DNA from 4 places in the Pseudomonas sp. TE3552 genome. Region 1 is predicted to be linked to each of the others. Evidence: predicted binding sites of a transcription regulator. Region 1 holds the regulator's gene; each other region holds the start of a gene.
The links. Region 1 encodes FliA, which starts transcription of late flagellar genes. Its sites were predicted from a motif close to CTAAAGTTTNNNNNNNNNNNGCCGNTAA; they were not measured.
Positions count from the first base shown of each region.

Region 1 (4,328 bases):
AAGTACAACTTGGCTCGCTGGCCTGGAGTCAGCTGCAAGGCAGCCGTCCGGAGCAGGCCAACCTCTGGCGTCGCCTGCAACGCATCGGCCTGTCTGGCCCGTTGTCTCGTGATTTGCTGGCGTTGATTACCGACATTGAAGAACCTCGTCAGGCCTGGCGCATGTTGCTCGCGCACCTGGCGCGGATGATCGCCACCCCGGAAGTCGAACCGCTGGAAGAGGGCGGCGTGATTGCCATGGTCGGCCCGGCCGGCATGGGCAAGACCACCACGCTGGCCAAGCTTGCGGCCCGTTACGTGCTCAAGTACGGCGCGCAGAACATCGCGCTGGTGAGCATGGACAGCTATCGCATCGGCGCCCAGGAACAGCTCAAGACCCTGGGCCGGATCCTCAATGTGTCGGTCACCCATGTCGACCCGGGCCAATCGTTGGTGCAGGCGCTGGAGCCCTTGCTGCGCAAACGCGTGGTGCTGATCGATACCGCCGGCCTTCAGGCCAGCGACCCGGCACTGCGCATGCAGCTCGAAAGCCTGGCCGGACGGGGCATCAAATCAAAAAATTATCTGGTCTTGGCAACCACCAGCCAGAAACAGGTTCTAACCGCCGCTTATCACAGTTACAAACGTTGCGGCCTCGCCGGCTGCATCCTGACTAAACTGGATGAAACGGCAAGTCTGGGCGAGGTGTTGAGCCTGGCTATCAGCCATGAGTTGCCGGTGGCTTACCTGACCGATGGTCCGCGGATTCCCGATGATTTGCATCTGCCGCGTCGTCATCAGTTGGTCAGCCGCGCCGTCAGCGTACAAATGCAGGAAGAACCCAGCGAAGAAGCCATGGCTGATATGTTCGCTGACCTTTACCACAGTCCGACCAAGCGGGTTGGCTGAGGTATTTAATGAACGGTTTTTGTACCTACATCGATGGTCTGCCACGCATTGTTCCATTGGTGAACGCGCAGCCAGTAATGTGGCCTCCGTCTAAGTAAGACAAGGTAAAGAAATAACATGGGCAGCATGCATCCCGTACAGGTGATCGCGGTGACCGGCGGCAAAGGTGGCGTCGGGAAGACTAACGTGTCAGTGAACTTGTCCCTGGCTCTAGCTGAGCTCGGCCGGCGCGTCATGCTGCTGGATGCCGACCTGGGACTGGCGAACGTCGACGTCCTGCTGGGACTGACACCCAAACGCACCCTGGCCGACGTGATCGAAGGCCGTTGTGAGCTGCGCGACGTGCTGTTGCAAGGGCCAGGCGGTATCCGCATCGTCCCGGCCGCCTCCGGCACCCAGAGCATGGTGCATTTGAGCCCGGCCCAGCACGCCGGCCTGATCCAGGCGTTCAGCGACATCGGCGACAACCTCGACGTATTGGTGATCGACACCGCTGCGGGCATTGGTGACTCGGTAGTCAGCTTCGTGCGCGCTGCGCAAGAAGTCTTGCTGGTGGTGTGTGACGAGCCGACCTCGATCACCGACGCCTACGCGCTGATCAAACTGCTTAACCGCGACTACGGCATGAACCGCTTCCGCGTCCTGGCCAACATGGCGCAAAGCCCGCAGGAAGGCCGCAACCTGTTCGCCAAGTTGACCAAGGTCACCGACCGTTTCCTCGACGTTGCCTTACAGTACGTCGGTGCCGTGCCTTACGACGAAAGCGTGCGCAAGGCCGTGCAGAAGCAGCGTGCCGTCTACGAAGCCTTTCCGCGTTCCAAGTGCGCCCTGGCGTTCAAGGCCATTGCGCAGAAAGTCGATACCTGGCCGCTGCCGGCCAACCCGCGTGGGCACCTGGAGTTTTTCGTCGAGCGCCTCGTGCAACAAACGGCAGGACCCGTGTTATGACAGCCAGCGGTTACAACCTCTACAAGCAGTCGGCACGTGACGCGCAGTACGAGCTGATCGAGCGTTACGCGCCACTGGTCAAGCGCATTGCCTACCACTTGCTGGCGCGTCTGCCGGCCAGTGTCCAGGTCGAAGACCTGATCCAGGCCGGGATGATCGGCCTGCTTGAAGTATCAACCAAATACGACGCCAGCAAAGGCGCGAGTTTCGAGACGTACGCGGGCATACGAATCCGCGGCGCGATGCTTGATGAAGTGCGCAAGGGGGATTGGGCGCCACGTTCGGTCCACCGCAATACCCGCATGGTCAGCGACGCGATTCGCTCGATTGAAGCTAAAACCGGCCGTGACGCTAAAGATCACGAAGTTGCGGCCGAACTCCAATTGAGTCTCGACGATTATTACGGAATTTTGAACGACACCCTGGGCAGCCGGTTATTCAGTTTCGACGATCTGTTGCAGGACGGCGAACACGAAGGGCTGCATGAGGATGGCGCGAGTGCTCATCTCGAGCCGTCACGCGATCTGGAAGATGAACGCTTCCAGGCGGCGCTGGCGGACGCGATTGCCAATTTGCCGGAGCGTGAGCGACTGGTGTTGGCGCTGTACTACGACGAAGAGTTGAATCTCAAGGAAATCGGTGAGGTCCTGGGGGTCAGCGAATCGCGGGTCAGCCAGTTACACAGCCAGTGCGCGGCCCGTTTGCGGGGGCGTTTGGGGGAGTGGCGAGCGCGCTGAAGGCAGTGTGGGGACACTGCGAATGGAGCTGGTGTGGTGTTGAACCGTACCGGTCTCGATCTGTTGTGCTCCAGACAGTCATTGAGTGCTTTGCCGGATTGATTGAAATGGCGCGTCCAGGTGCTGGGCGCGTTTAAGACTGCTTGGAGGTCGAATTGGACAAGAACATGAAAATCCTCATCGTTGATGACTTCTCAACGATGCGGCGGATCATAAAAAACCTGTTGCGTGACCTTGGGTTCACCAACACCGCCGAGGCCGATGACGGGTTGACCGGGTTGCCGATGCTGCAAAGCGGTAACTTCGATTTTCTGGTTACCGACTGGAACATGCCCGGGATGACCGGCATCGACCTGCTTCGTGCGGTGCGCGCCGATGAAAGGCTCAAGCATCTGCCGGTGCTGATGGTGACCGCTGAAGCCAAGCGCGAGCAGATTATCGAAGCGGCCCAGGCCGGTGTTAACGGCTATGTGGTCAAGCCCTTCACGGCCCAGGCGTTGAAAGAAAAAATCGAGAAGATTTTCGAACGCATTGGCTGATGTACTGCGCACGGGGGAGCTATGGAGCATAACGAATCTTCACAGGGCGATTTCGAGTCGACCCTGAAAAAACACGCGGTCGAACTGGTCGACAGCCTTGAAAAAGGCAGGTTCGGCGACGCTGTGCAACTGATCCATGAGCTCAACCAGACCCGTGACCGCGGCCTGTATCAGGAAGTGGGCAAGCTCACCCGCGAGCTGCATAGCGCGATCGTCAATTTCCAGATTGACCCGCACATGCCGCAAGCCGAGGAAGTGTCTCAGATCACGGATGCCACCGAGCGCCTGTCCTATGTGGTCAAGCTGACCGAGGCCGCGGCCAACCGCACCATGGACCTGGTGGAAAACGCCACGCCGCTGATCAACAGCCTGAGCGACGAAGCCCAGGTGTTGAGCGCGGATTGGGGGCGGTTCATGCGTCGCGAAGTCGGGGCTGAAGAGTTCCGCGAGTTGGCCCGGCGGGTCGACGGTTTCCTGACACGCAGCAGTGAAGACAACCGCGTCGTGTCGAGCAACCTCAACGACATTCTGCTGGCCCAGGATTACCAGGACCTCACCGGTCAGGTGATCAAGCGTGTGACCCAACTGGTCACCGAAGTTGAAAGCAACCTGCTCAAGCTCGTACTCATGGCCAGTCACGTAGACCGCTTTGCGGGTATCGAACATGACCGTGAGGCGATGCTGGCTGAAAAAGATCCACAAAAACATCTCTCTCAGGGTGAAGGTCCGCAGATTCATGCCGATAAAAGAGAAGACGTTGTGTCCGGTCAGGACGATGTGGACGATTTGTTATCCAGTCTTGGATTTTAGTTTTCTGGGTTTTTAGACCTGTAGGAGCACCCCCTTAATGAGCTTCGGCGCCGATGAAGAGATCCTTCAGGATTTCCTGGTTGAGGCCGGCGAGATTCTAGAGCAACTGTCCGAGCAGCTGGTCGAGCTGGAAAGCCGACCCGATGATGCGGACTTGCTCAATGCAATTTTTCGCGGTTTTCACACTGTAAAAGGGGGCGCCGGCTTCCTCCAGCTCAACGAGCTGGTGGAGTGCTGTCACATCGCCGAGAACGTGTTCGACATCCTGCGCAAGGGTGAGCGTCGCGTCGACTCGGAACTGATGGACGTGGTTCTCGAAGCGCTGGACGCGGTGAACAGCATGTTCAGCGAAGTCCGCGAACGCAGCCCGATCACGGCTGCCACGCCTGAATTGCTCGCGGCGCTGG
Region 1 is NZ_JBWBQJ010000001.1:3,592,750-3,597,077, reverse strand. It holds gene flhF (flagellar biosynthesis protein FlhF) at 1-887, shown strand, start outside; gene fleN (flagellar synthesis regulator FleN) at 1,005-1,835, shown strand; gene fliA (RNA polymerase sigma factor FliA) at 1,832-2,572, shown strand; gene ACZ9BB_RS16140 (chemotaxis response regulator CheY) at 2,740-3,111, shown strand; gene ACZ9BB_RS16135 (protein phosphatase CheZ) at 3,133-3,921, shown strand; gene ACZ9BB_RS16130 (chemotaxis protein CheA) at 3,959-4,328, shown strand, end outside.

Region 2 (4,328 bases), 160 kb from region 1:
CGCCACCGACGAGTCATCGACCGTCAGTACACGCAAAGAGAGCGCCTTGTGCTGGGTTTCAACATCGACCACGCCCACCGAAATCGCTTCCGGTGTCGGCGCCACTTCGGCCAGCACCTTCTCGACGTCGATGATTTCGACTAACTGATTGTCGACCCGGGTCACAGCCGTCAGGTAGTGATCGCGCCCCGTGCCCTTGGGTGGCGGATGAATCTCCTCCCAGTTCATGTTGACGATGCGCTCCACCGACCGGACCAGGAAACCCTGGGTCTTGGTGTTGTACTCCGTGATGATCACGAAGGGATTGCTCTGGTCCAGCAACCGACCGGCACCGGTCGCCATCGCCAGATCCAGAATCGGAATGGTTGCCCCCCGAATATTCGCCACACCGCACACGACAGGACTGGACTTGGGCATCAGGGTCAGCTTGGGGCATTGCAGCACCTCGCGAACCTTGAACACGTTGATCCCATACAGCTGCTGGCCGTCGAGACGGAACAACAACAGCTCAAGGCGATTCTGCCCTACCAGTTGTGTGCGCTGGTTCACCGAATCCATTACACCAGCCATGCCCAGACTCCCACTACCAACGCTAAGTGTGTTGCGACGCACATTCATCACTAAACGGCACGGCGCTTGCTTTTTAACTCTTATGAACACAGAACCGACATTTTTCCGACACCTGACATCAACCTGCCGCAGATTGCTCTGCGCGATGTCGGCCGCTTGCCTGTTCAACGCTGGCAGCCCTGCCCTTGCTGATACGGTTACCTTGCCTGACATGCTTATCGGCGTCACCCAGGGCTTTCTTGAATTCACCGTAGAGGACTATCTGGCCACCAGTCAAACGCAAGGTCGCTACGAAATCCAGGTCAACCAGCTCGATCCGCGCCTGCGCATGCCTATGTGCGACAAGGAATTGACAGCCACCCTCGAGAGCCCGGCAAGGCCTCTGGGCCGGGTCACGGTCAAGGTTCGCTGCGATGGCGCCTCGCCCTGGACCGTCTTCGTGCCCGCTCAAGTGAAGCTGTTTCGCGACATCGTGACCACCACCCGCCCGCTCAAGCGCACCGGTATTATCGAACCGCAGGACGTGACCCTGCACGAGCGTGATATCAGCTTGATAAATCAGGGTTTTCTGACCTCCGTCGATCAGGCGATCGGGCAAAAACTTACCCGACCAATGGTCGCCGATCAGATCATTACCCTGGTGCATCTCGAACAGGCGGAAGTGGTTCGCAAAGGCGACCAGGTGGTGATTACCGCCCGCAGTGGTACGCTCAGTGTGCGCATGCCGGGTGAAGCGCTGTCCAACGGCGGCATGAGCGAACAGATTCGCGTGAAAAACCTTAACTCCCAGCGGGTCATCAAGGCGCAAGTCACCGCGCCCGGCCAGGTGGAAGTGTCTATGTGAGTGGCCATGCAGTTCGTGAAGAGATGGCGCGCCACTGGGCTGTTGCCTAAACTGTGCCGCATGCAGGACACGCGCTGGCGCATGCACGCTCATTGATAAATGGGCCTAAAGTTTTTCGGGGAATCGCCGAAAACATGGCAAGCGTCCAAATATCCAGAGGTTTTTTGTCATGGTCATCGATTTCAGTCGTTTAAACAGCTCTTCGTCACTTACGGGCAGTACGCGTACCAGCGTTGCTAAGGAAACCGCCGAAGCCGGCCAATCCGCGCCGCTGAATACCCCGGCCGAACAGGCCAGTACCACCCAAAGCGGGGAGTCGGTACACCTCAGCAATGAGGCTCAACAGTTGCAGAAGGTCACTGACAAGCTGCGCGATCAGCCTGCCGTCGACAAAGCCCGCGTGGCCGAGTTGAAAGCAGCGATTGCCGATGGCAGCTATAAAGTCGACAGCAACCGTGTAGCCAGCAAACTGCTCAACTTCGAAGCCCAGCGCTAGGCCACGGCCCGCGCCAGGCTTTTGGACGCTTAAAACCCAAGGCCAGCCATGCACGACACTAATTTACTGCAACTGATCATCGACGACTTTGCCCCGGCGCAACATTTGCTGGAGCTGCTGCAAACCGAGTCCCTCGCCTTGCACGGTCGCGACATGCCACTGCTCGAAGACATTCTGGCGCGCAAACAGGCATTGATCATTTTGCTCGAACAGCATGGCCGCAAGCGCAGTGAAATCCTCGCCAGCCTCAACCTGCCAACCAATCGCCAGGGCCTGGAGCAACTTGCCGGCCACTCGAGCATTGGCGAACAGTTGCTGGCACAGAGCGACGTGTTGACCGATCTCCTGGCCCAATGCCAGGCCGCCAATGTCCACAATGGCCAGTCGATTCTGGTGCAGCAGGCCGCCACGGCCAACCAGCTGAAGATCCTCACCGGCGGCGAGCCGCCAGCGCTCTACGATGCCCGCGGATCAACCTCCAAGCTCGCCAAGCCACGCCAGCTCAGTCAGGCTTGAGCCTTTCGATGAGCACGCCCTATCAAGACGCGAAACATGCTGGCAGAATGCTGGCTAGTAGTCATATTTGTCTGGAGATTGATACCCCGTGTCCAATGCCTTAAGCGCGGAAGATGCTCCGCAGCCCCCCAAGGTGCTCACCACGCCCCTGGAAATCTCCGGCAACCTGCGTCAGCTGCAAGACAGCCATGACCCGCTGATCATCACGTTCCACGAGCGCAGCCAGCGCTTCCAGAGTTATCTGGTGGACGTCGACCGTGACAGCAACATGATCGCCCTGGACGAAATGATCCCGCGCGACGGCGAACGCTTTCTGCTGGCCGGCGAACCGTTCAAGGTCGAAGGCTTCCACGACGGCGTGCGCATCGCCTGGGAAAGCAATGGCCCGCTGACCATCGACGAGTCCGGCGATGGCCGCTGCTACCGTGGCACGCTGCCCGACGAGGTGGTTTATCACCAGCGCCGCAATGCTTTTCGCGCGGCGTTGAAGTTGGCACAACTGGTCAATGTCGAGTTGGGCGGTGACAAGCTCAAGTCGCCGATCAACGGCAAGTTGCTGGACATCTCTGCCACCGGCTGCAAATTGCGCTTCGAAGGCGACATTACCGCCAGGCTGCAACTGGGCCAGGTCTACGACCGCTTCATCGCCGCCCTGCCATTCGGCAGCATGACGGCACCGGTCGAGCTGCGTTACCTGCACTTCGAAGAGAAGATCAACACCACCTTCGCCGGTGTGCGTTTTCACAACATGAGCGGCCTGGTGCAGCGGCAGGTCGAGCGGTTCGTCTATCAGCTTCAGCGCGAAGCGCGGCGTTTCGATAAAGACGACTTCTGATACGCTCCCCCCATAAAAAACGGGCAGTCCCTTGCGGTGACTGCCCGTTTTTTTATGCCTTGATCAAGGCCTCGCTTCGGTAAAACTCTGCTCGCGATTCGCGTCAGGGTCTTCTGGTTCCGGATCTGTATCGGGCTCTGATTCGGGCTCGGGTTCAGGGTTGACCGGGTTCTGCATCTGATCCTGCACCACCTGCTCATCGACCCGCGGGTCAAGGCAAGCCACCAGCGGCGAACTCGTCATGCTGTCCGGCATGGCCACGTGATGCAGCGGAGCATCGTCCACCTGATGCAGATTGGTGACCGCTTTCGGACGGATTCGCCACACCAGCACCAGCGCGAAGAAGCTGAAAAAGGCATAGAGCATGTGGCTGCCGAACAATTTCATCAGCACCCCGGCCACCAGCGGTCCGACACTCGCGCCGACACCGTAGGTCACCAGCAACATTGCCGTCAGCGACACCCGGCGATCACCCTCGACATGGTCATTGGAGAACGCCACCGCCAACGGGTACAGGCAGAACTGCACCAACGAGCAGAGGAACCCGGCGATGAACAGCACTTCCAGCTGCACCTGCTGCATGATCGCCAGCGGCAACGCGGCCAGCGCCAGGCTAAACGCAAAACAGCGGATCAACAGCGCCCGGTCATAGCGGTCCGACAGCCAACCCAACGGCCACTGCACCACCAGGCCGGCAAAAATGCAGCTACCCATGAACAGGCCGACCTGTTCGGTGGACAACCCTTGCTGCGAGGCATACAGCGGCGCCAGACCGTAGAACGAACCGACGATCAACCCCGCCCCCAATACCGTACTCAGTGACTGCGGCACGCGCTGGATGAAGAAACGCGGTTCCATCGGTGCCGGGTGCAATGGCGCCGGGTGAATCCGCCGGGTCAGGGCCACCGGCACCAGACACAGGGCGAAACACAGCGCGACCAGCATCAGCAGTTCCAGGCCCAGGCCCGGGTGCATGACCAGAATCAGCTGCCCCAGCACCAGCCCCAGGTACGAAGCGATCATGTAGCCGCTGAACACCACGCCACGCTGCTTGGCTTCTGCCTGCT
Region 2 is NZ_JBWBQJ010000001.1:3,748,871-3,753,198, forward strand. It holds gene ACZ9BB_RS16890 (chemotaxis protein CheV) at 1-570, opposite strand, end outside; gene flgA (flagellar basal body P-ring formation chaperone FlgA) at 653-1,414, shown strand; gene flgM (flagellar biosynthesis anti-sigma factor FlgM) at 1,584-1,910, shown strand; gene ACZ9BB_RS16905 (flagella synthesis protein FlgN) at 1,959-2,426, shown strand; gene ACZ9BB_RS16910 (flagellar brake protein) at 2,515-3,261, shown strand; gene ACZ9BB_RS16915 (MFS transporter) at 3,325-4,328, opposite strand, start outside.
Region 2: the regulator FliA is predicted to act here: its motif matches at 1,520-1,547, upstream of flgM (flagellar biosynthesis anti-sigma factor FlgM).

Region 3 (4,328 bases), 250 kb from region 1:
TCGGCCACGACTTGCGCAACCCATTGTTTGCCATCAGCGCCGGTGCCGAAATGCTCCTGCGCAAACTCGGCGACCCGGCGAATAAACAACGGGCCCGGCATATCCTCACCAGCGCCCAACGGGCGAGCAAACTGGTCGACGACGTGCTGGACTTCGCGCGGGGTTCACTGGGCCGGGGCATCCCGGTGAACATCGAGCCGTGCCCGGATCTGGCGGATGCATTGCGGCATGTGGTGTCCGAGATCCAGAGCATCCACCCTAAACGCATCATTCAGTCGTCGATTGGCGAGCTGAGCAACATTCGTTGCGATCGCGAACGGGTCGCGCAGTTGCTGTCCAATCTGGTGGCAAACGCGGTTGCCCACGGAGACCCCGACAACCCGGTCGAAGTCAGTGCCCGGATCGAGGAAGGACGGTTCGTGTTGAGTGTAAAAAACCAGGGACTGATTGCCGAGAATGCACTGCCGCACCTGTTCCAGCCCTACTCGAAACCAGCCGGCAGAACGCCGCAGGCCGGCCTCGGATTGGGGTTGTACATTGCCAGCGAGATTGCGCAGTCTCATGGGGGGAAACTGGAGGTTGTATCGACCGAGCAACAGGGCACGACGTTTACTTTCAGCTTGCCCCCACGGGCTTAAGCGGATGTGCTGACCAACGATCCCGAAGTACTGCCACCTTCATCCTGCAACGCCTGCAACAACGCCGCCGTCGCTGTCTGCAACGAAGCTGAAGTGGCCGCAACCTGCGACTGAGCCGCCGCGACTTCCGCTGCCTTGGCTTGGCTTTCCTGCCTGGCCTGGGCCGCTTGCAGTTGCTGCTGTTGTTCCTGCAATTGCTTTTGCAGCTCGGCGATCTGCTTGCGCAGTTCTTTCACCGTATCGGATTCGGTGCTGCTGGAACTGCTGTCGCTCGACGCCGCCGGTGCACCGCCAGCGGAAACCTTAGTGGTGTCGCCGGACGCCTCAGTCGTTGTCGCGACTGAGGTGTCGTCGGTGCTGTCGTTGATCGCGACTTTGCTTGAAGAGGTCGACAGGGTCTGGTTGATCGAAACGGAGCTGATGCTGACCATGGGATTTATCCAGTGTGGCGTTTGGGTAAATCCGTCATCGACGGGCGCGGCGCGAACTTGAGAGCGACTGTGTACCGAGTCGGTAACCGAATCGGTACACAGCCAATGTCACTAGGCGCTCAATCGCGCCGTCACTTCATTCAACTGCCCCGACAACCCATGCAGATTGTGGCTGGCCGCTTCAGTGCGCTGCACGTTATCCAGGTTGGTACTGGCGATGCTGGTGATTTCGGTGAGGTTGCGCGAGATGTCTTCGGCCACCGAGGTCTGCTCTTCGGCGGCAGTGGCGATCTGGCGGTTCATGTCGCGAATGGCTTCCACGGCATGGGTGATGCGCTCGAGCATGGCGCCGGCCTGGGTCACTTGCTCGACGCTTTCTTCGCTGCGTGACTGGCCGCTTTCGATGGCTTGGGCCGCGTCCACCGCACCGGTTTGCACGGTTTGAATGATCTGGTTGATCTCGATGATCGAGGCTGCCGTGCGCTGGGCCAGGCTGCGCACTTCATCGGCGACCACCGCAAAACCGCGCCCGGCTTCACCGGCACGGGCCGCTTCGATCGCTGCGTTGAGCGCCAGCAGGTTGGTCTGCTCGGCGATGCCGCGAATCACTTCCAGCACTTTGCCGATGCGCCCGCTGTCGGCTTCCAGACGACGGATGACCGTGGCGGTGTTGGCGATCTCGCCGCGCATTTGGGTGATGGTGTGAATGGTGCCCTGCATGACTTTTTCGCCCTGCTGGGCAGACTGGTCGGCATCGTCGGCCGCACGTGCCGCATCCGCTGCATGACGCGCGACTTCTTGGGCGGTGGCGGACATTTCGTTCATCGCCGTGGCCACCTGATCGGTGCGGTTGAACTGTTCGTTGGTGCCGCTGGCCATAAGACCGGCAATTGAGTTCAGCTCGCCACTGGCGCTGTCCAGGTCCGTCGCACTGCGCTGCAAACGGTTGAAGGTTTCAGCAAGGAAATCGCGCAAGGTGTTGGCGGCCGTGGCCAAGTTGCCCAGTTCGTCCTGACGGGTGCTGGCCACGCGTTCGGCGAAACGGCCCTGGCTCAGTTGTGCCACGTAGTCGATCAGTTTGCGGATCGGCTCTACCAGATTGCGGTTGACCAGCCACAGGCTCAACAGGCCAATCAACAGACCCGATACCAGCATCACGATGATCCCCAGCAACACCGTCTGATCGGCGCTGGCGCTGATCAACTTCGATTGCTCGGTGCCCTGTTTGCGCAGCTCGCTGACCAGTTCGCTCATCTGCTCGCTGGCGGCACGGTCCATGCCCTTGACCGCGTTGTCGCCGGCCGTTGGGTCGGCACCGGCCGCCACATAGGCATCACGGCCCTTCTGATAGGCTGCACCCAATACACGATGCTCTTCACGCAGGCGTTCGATGCGAGTCTTGAGTTGCGGCTCAATGCCCTTCTGCCCGGCCAGCTCGCCCAGGATGCCCTGCACGTTGCGCTGACCTTCCTCGAACTGCTTCCAGTATTTGTCCAGGTCCGCTGGCTGCTTGCCGCGCAGCAGGACGTTTTTCCACTCCTGAACCTGCACCTTGAATTGCAGGTTGGCTTCATCGATCAATTGCGAGGTGCGCAACGGGCCTTCAATCAGATTCGCGTAGCTCTGAACACCGTTGGACAGAAAGTGAAAGCTGGCCAAAGCGATCAGCAACATCGCCAACAGGCTGCCGCTCAACAGGGCGAGAATTTGTGCTCGAAGGGACTTTTGTAAAGACATCGGGAAGTACTCAAAACAGGAATGAGGCACGCGGATGAAGGCGTGAAAAGTATCCGGACATCCCTGTCTCCCACATTGGCCCTTGGCCGAAGGCGCGCAAACTTAACCCAAGGGTGATCGGCGTGCCAGAGCGGTTCTTGAGGAGAATCCGACCATCGGTATCGCAATCGTTTGCGTACACCTCGCCGTCACAAAACCGTCATGAGTGCTTGCAATGATGTGGCACAAGTGAACCTGTGAAACCCGCGACAGGCGCCTTCTCCAGCGAGACTTAATGAACCACAGCATCGACCAACGCCATCGCGATTCCGACCTGTTCGGGCTGCTTTACGGTTTCAGTTTTCGCCCCGGCGAGCGTGGCCGAGAGATCGATTCGGCCAAGGCGCTGCATTGCCTGCAACACCCGGACGATAACGACGAATTCCTCTGGCTGCACCTGAACCTGGCCCACGCCGCGTGCGAACGCTGGATGAAAAGCCATCTGCAATTGCCCGACGAGTTTTTTGAAGCCTTGCATGAAGGTTCCCGCTCGACACGCATCGAGCATGTCGATTCGGCGTTGCTGGCGGTGGTCAACGATGTGGTGTTCAACCTCAGCAGCATGGTCTCCTCGGACGTCTCGACACTGTGGGTCTGCGCCCGCAGCCGGCTGATCGTCAGCGCGCGGCTGCAACCGCTGCACTCGGTGGACAAGCTGCGCTCTTCGGTGAAGGCCGGTGAATGCTTTCGTTCGCCGCTGGAACTGCTGGTGCATTTGCTGCGCGATCAGGGCGAAGTGCTGACGCAGATCGTGCGCAAGACCAGCCTCAGTGTCGATCAGATCGAAGATGAATTGCTGTCTTCGCGCCTGTCCACCAACCGCGCCGAACTGGGCGCCAACCGCCGGGTGCTGGTGCGCCTGCAACGCTTGCTGGCGCTGGAGCCGGGCTCATTGCTACGCCTGCTCAATCGCCCGCCGCAATGGTTGCAGAAGGAGGACGTCAAGGAGCTGCGCAAGTCCACCGAGGAGTTCGCGCTGATCATCAACGACCTCACCGCTCTCGGTGAACGGATCAAGCTGTTGCAGGAAGAGATCGCCGCCAACCTCAACGAACAGAGCAACCGCACGCTGTTCACCCTGACCGTGGTCACGGTGCTGGCGCTGCCGATCAACATCATTGCCGGTTTCTTTGGCATGAACGTCGGCGGGGTGCCGCTTGCCGGTGATCCGGAGGGGTTCTGGATTCTGGTGGCACTGGTCGCGACGTTTACCCTGATTGCCGGGCGCTGGGCGTTTCGCAAGCGGCAGGATTATTGAATCCTTCGGCCCCACCGATACATTGTGGCGAGGGGGCTTGCCCCCGTTGGGTTGCGAAGCGACCCCAAATTCTGCAAACCGTTTTCTCCAGACAGAACACGGTTTCCTACTTGACGACTGCTTCGCAGCCGAACGGGAGCAAGCTCCCTCGCCACAGATGTTTGCCAGCCTAAGCATCCAGCTCCGCAAAAAAACCCAAACACTGACCCAGCGCAGCCTCTCTGT
Region 3 is NZ_JBWBQJ010000001.1:3,844,175-3,848,502, forward strand. It holds gene ACZ9BB_RS17255 (GAF domain-containing sensor histidine kinase) at 1-638, shown strand, start outside; gene ACZ9BB_RS17260 (hypothetical protein) at 635-1,069, opposite strand; gene ACZ9BB_RS17265 (methyl-accepting chemotaxis protein) at 1,181-2,806, opposite strand; gene ACZ9BB_RS17270 (transporter) at 3,081-4,103, shown strand.
Region 3: the regulator FliA is predicted to act here: its motif matches at 2,921-2,948, upstream of ACZ9BB_RS17265 (methyl-accepting chemotaxis protein).

Region 4 (4,328 bases), 1.9 Mb from region 1:
CACCAGGCCCATTTTCGGCAGGCCGAACATGCCGGTGATCAACGCATAGTTGAGCAGGAAGTTGGCCACGGTGCCGCCGAGGCTGATGACCATCACCGGTGTCGCCCGGCCGATGGCGCTGGTGAAACCGCGCAGCGCCATGAAGCTCAGATAGCCGGGCAGGGCGAACGGCAGGATCAACAGAAACTGGCCGGCAGCCTGGACGTTGGTTTCGGTCTGGCCGAACAGCAGCAACACCGGTTTGAGGTTCCACAGCAGCAAACCCGCCACCAGCGCCATCAACCAGGCGAGCCACAGCCCGGCCTGGGTCAGCCGCGCCGCGCCAATGATGTCGCCGGCGCCCTGACGGATCGCCACCAGGGTGCCGACGGCGGCGATCACGCCGATGCAGAAAATCGACACGAACGAATACGTCGCCGCGCCCAGGCCGCCGCCGGCCAACGCCTCGGGGCTCAGGCGCGCCATCATCAACGTGTCGGTGAGGACCATCAACATGTGCGCCAACTGCGAGGCAATCAACGGCCCCGCCAGCCGCAGGATGGCCCAGAGTTCAATACGCGCTGGATGCTGCATGATCATCACGCTCGATTGTCAGAGAGAACAGGAAACGTCGATTCTCGGCGCTCTGCGGGGATTGCACAAAGGGATAAAAAGGATGGGTGGCATGATTAAAACTCATGCTCGCAAGTTTCTGATAAGTTGAGGCAACCGCGCTATAGGAGCTTTCCCGATGTCCCGTCGTCTTCCTCCCTTGTATGCCCTTCGAGCATTCGAAGCGGCGGCGCGGCATAGCTCGTTTACCCGCGCCGCCGAAGAACTGTCGATCACGCAAAGTGCGGTCAGTAGGCACATTCGTACGCTCGAAGAGCATTTCGCCTGTCGGCTGTTTCACCGCAGCGGGCGCAACCTGCAACTGACCGAATCGGCGCGGCTGATCCTGCCGGGCATTCGCGAGGGCTTCACCGCCCTTGAGCGGGCCTGCAACACCTTGCGCGCCGAAGACGACATCCTGCGCATGAAAGCCCCGTCGACTCTGACCATGCGCTGGCTGTTGGCACGGCTCAGTCGTTTTCGGCACCTGCGACCGGGCAACGAGGTGCAATTGACCAGTGCCTGGATGGACATCGATACGGTGGACTTCAACCACGAACCCTTCGACTGCGCCGTCATCCTCAGCAACGGGCATTTTCCACCGGACTGGGAGACGACGTTGCTGTTCCCCGAAGAGTTGATTCCGGTGGGTGCGCCGAATCTGCTGAAGGATCAGCCGTGGGATGTTGCGCGCCTGGCCAGTACCGAACTGCTGCACCCGACGCCGGACCGCCGTGACTGGCGCAATTGGCTGGAGCGCATGGGCCTGACCGATCAAGTCTCGCTCAAGGGTGGGCAGGTGTTCGACACGCTGGAGCTGGGCATGATTGCTGCCGCCCGAGGTTATGGCGTATCCATGGGCGATTTGCTGATGGTGGCGGAGGATGTCGCACAGGGACGTCTGAGTTTGCCGTGGCCGACGGCCGTTGCCAGCGGTGAGAATTATTACCTGGTCTGGCCGAAAACCCGCCCTGGAGGCGAGCGTTTACGCCGGCTCAGCGATTTCCTGCAAAGCGAAGTCCGGGCCATGGAATTACCGGATGTCGAACGTCTGGGCTGAATCGATGAAGTCGCCACAATGTGGCCTTGAGCCATATCCGCGCTGATCACTCAAGTATTGCGCTTTGCCGCCGAAAATCTGCATATGGAACCTTAGTGCAGGTCCAGGTTGTCCCCACTAATCAGAAATTTTGCCGAGTGTGCGATGAGATCAGAATGATCTGGCCACTGGGTCAGGAGCTGTCATGTCTCAACCTCGTGCTCGGATTGCCTCACAGCTGGGTCTTGCGCTTGCCGTGATACTGGCGATCGTCATCAGCGGCAGCACCGTGTTTGCCCTGCGCTCGCTGGACGCCGCCAACCTCGCCACCCGCGAAGAGCACCTGGCCAGCGAGGCGCGACTGTTGGCCGATCAGTTGAGCACTTTCCACGGCACGTTGCGTGAAAGTACCCAGCGTCTCAGCGGCCTGTTCGAGAAGCGCTTCAGCGCCGGTTTGAGCGTGCACCCGGATGAGCCGGTGGCTGTGGCAGGCGTGCAGACCCCAGGCCTGCACCTGGGCAGCGAAGTGTTGAACAACAACTTCAAGGAAGTGGACGAGTTCAAGCAAATGACCGCCGGCGTCGCGACGCTGTTCGTGCGCAGTGGCGAAGACTTCATTCGAGTCAGCACGTCCCTGAGCAAACAGGATGGCAACCGGGCCATCGGCACGCTTCTCGATCACGCTCACCCGGCTTATGCGCGCTTGATGGCGGGGCAGAGCTACGTCGGTCGCGCCTTGCTCTTCGAACGGTCCTACATGACTCAGTACACCCCCGTACGCGACAGCGGCGGTAAGGTGATTGCCGCGTTGTTCGTAGGCTTCGATTACACCGACGCGCAGAACGCCCAGTTTGACAACCTGAAACGCTTCCGCATCGGCCAGACCGGCTCCCTGGCACTGCTTGACGAGCAGAACAAATGGCTGGTGCCGATCGCCGGTGTGCAAGCGCTGGATCAGGCGGTTCCGACCATCGCCGGCCTGGCCAAGACGCCGGGCAAGGGCGATTTCTGGAGCGACACGTCGCAAGATTTCTACAGCGTTGCCGTGCCGTTCGAAGGTGGGCCGTGGTCGGTGGTGGCGAGTATGCCGAAAACTGAAATCCGTGCGGTGACCTGGAGTGTCGGTATACGACTGGCCATCGGCAGTCTGCTGGCGATGTTGCTGGCAGTGGGTTCGGCGGTTTGGTTGCTGCGCAGCAAACTGGCGCCGCTGAGTGATCTGGTGCGTCAGGCCGAAGCCTTGGGCGCCGGTGATTTGAGTGTGCGCCTGAACGTGTCGAGCAACGACGAAATCGGTCAGTTGGCCCGCGCCTTCAACCAGATGAGCCAAGCCCTGTCGACCATGGTCGAGCACATCCGCCGAGCGTCGGGAGAGGTCAACAGCCGTGCCCAGGCGTTATCCGGTTTGTCCGGTGGCGCCTATGAAGGGATGGAACAGCAGTCCGGCGAAATCACCAGCATGGCCGGCGCCGTAGAAGAATTCAGCGCCACCTCGTTGAACATCGCCGACAACATGGGCAACACCCAGCGACTGGCGCAGGAAAACGCACAGCAAACCCAGATCGGTCGTACGTCGATGGACGAAGCGTCCTCATCCCTGGAGCAAATCGCCGGTGCTCTGAACAGCACCGCGACGGTGATCAATACCTTGGGGCAGCGCTCCCAGGAAATCGGCGGCATTGTCGGGGTGATTACCGCGATCGCCGAGCAAACCAATCTGCTGGCGCTCAACGCCGCCATCGAAGCCGCCCGCGCCGGTGAGCAGGGCCGCGGGTTTGCGGTGGTGGCCGATGAGGTGCGCAACCTGGCCTCACGTACTCGCCAGGCCACTGATGAAATTTCCGGGATGATTCAAAGCATTCAGCAGGAAACCGGTAACGCCATCAGCACCATGGAGCAGGGCAACGTGCTGATGCAGGAAGGCCTGTCGCGCAACGCCAACGTCGCTTCGGCCCTGGCGCGGATCGATGAACAAAGCCGCTCCGCCGGTCAGCAATTCGCCGCCATCACCACCGCGACCCAGGAACAAAGCAGCACCGCGACCTTGCTCAGCAGCAACCTGCAAAGCATCGCCCTGGCGAACAGTGAACAGCGCGAAGTGGTGTCCAACCTGGCAGTGACTGCCAAAGAGCTGGAGAAGCTCGCGGCGGACTTACGGCATGAGGTTGATCGGTTTCGCTGAGTCGCTTCTGAAATCGGCATTGGCATTTAGCACCAGTGTCTCGATTTTTATGCTTGCTGAAACGTTTCTTCAAGTCTATAAAATTGGCACAACTCCAAGAAAGGCTGCTGCCATGACCCCGCTCAAACTCTTCGTTGCTCTCAGCGCACTGTCCGCTGCTTCCCAAGCCATGGCTTGGGACTACGTCCTGCTCGACACCGACAAAGCCGCCCAGAACTGGCAGATCACCAGCCAGCAACTCGGTGTAAAAACCGACAAACCCTTCTCCGTGACCCTGCGCACTTTGCACGGTGGGCGGCAGGAGGGGGTCAGCATCGTCGACATCGATAACGGCACAATGAAACTCTCGGTGGTACCGACTCGTGGCATGAACGTCCTGCAGGCCTCGGTCGGCAATGTGCGTATGGGCTGGGATTCGCCGGTCAAGGAAGTGGTCAATCCATCTTTCATCGAACTCAACGGGCGTGGTGGCCTGGGCTGGCTGGAAGGTTTCAACGAACTGGTCACCCGCTGCGG
Region 4 is NZ_JBWBQJ010000001.1:5,519,272-5,523,599, forward strand. It holds gene ACZ9BB_RS24915 (NorM family multidrug efflux MATE transporter) at 1-573, opposite strand, end outside; gene ACZ9BB_RS24920 (LysR substrate-binding domain-containing protein) at 731-1,651, shown strand; gene ACZ9BB_RS24925 (methyl-accepting chemotaxis protein) at 1,836-3,812, shown strand; gene ACZ9BB_RS24930 (aldose 1-epimerase family protein) at 3,925-4,328, shown strand, end outside.
Region 4: the regulator FliA is predicted to act here: its motif matches at 1,701-1,728, upstream of ACZ9BB_RS24925 (methyl-accepting chemotaxis protein).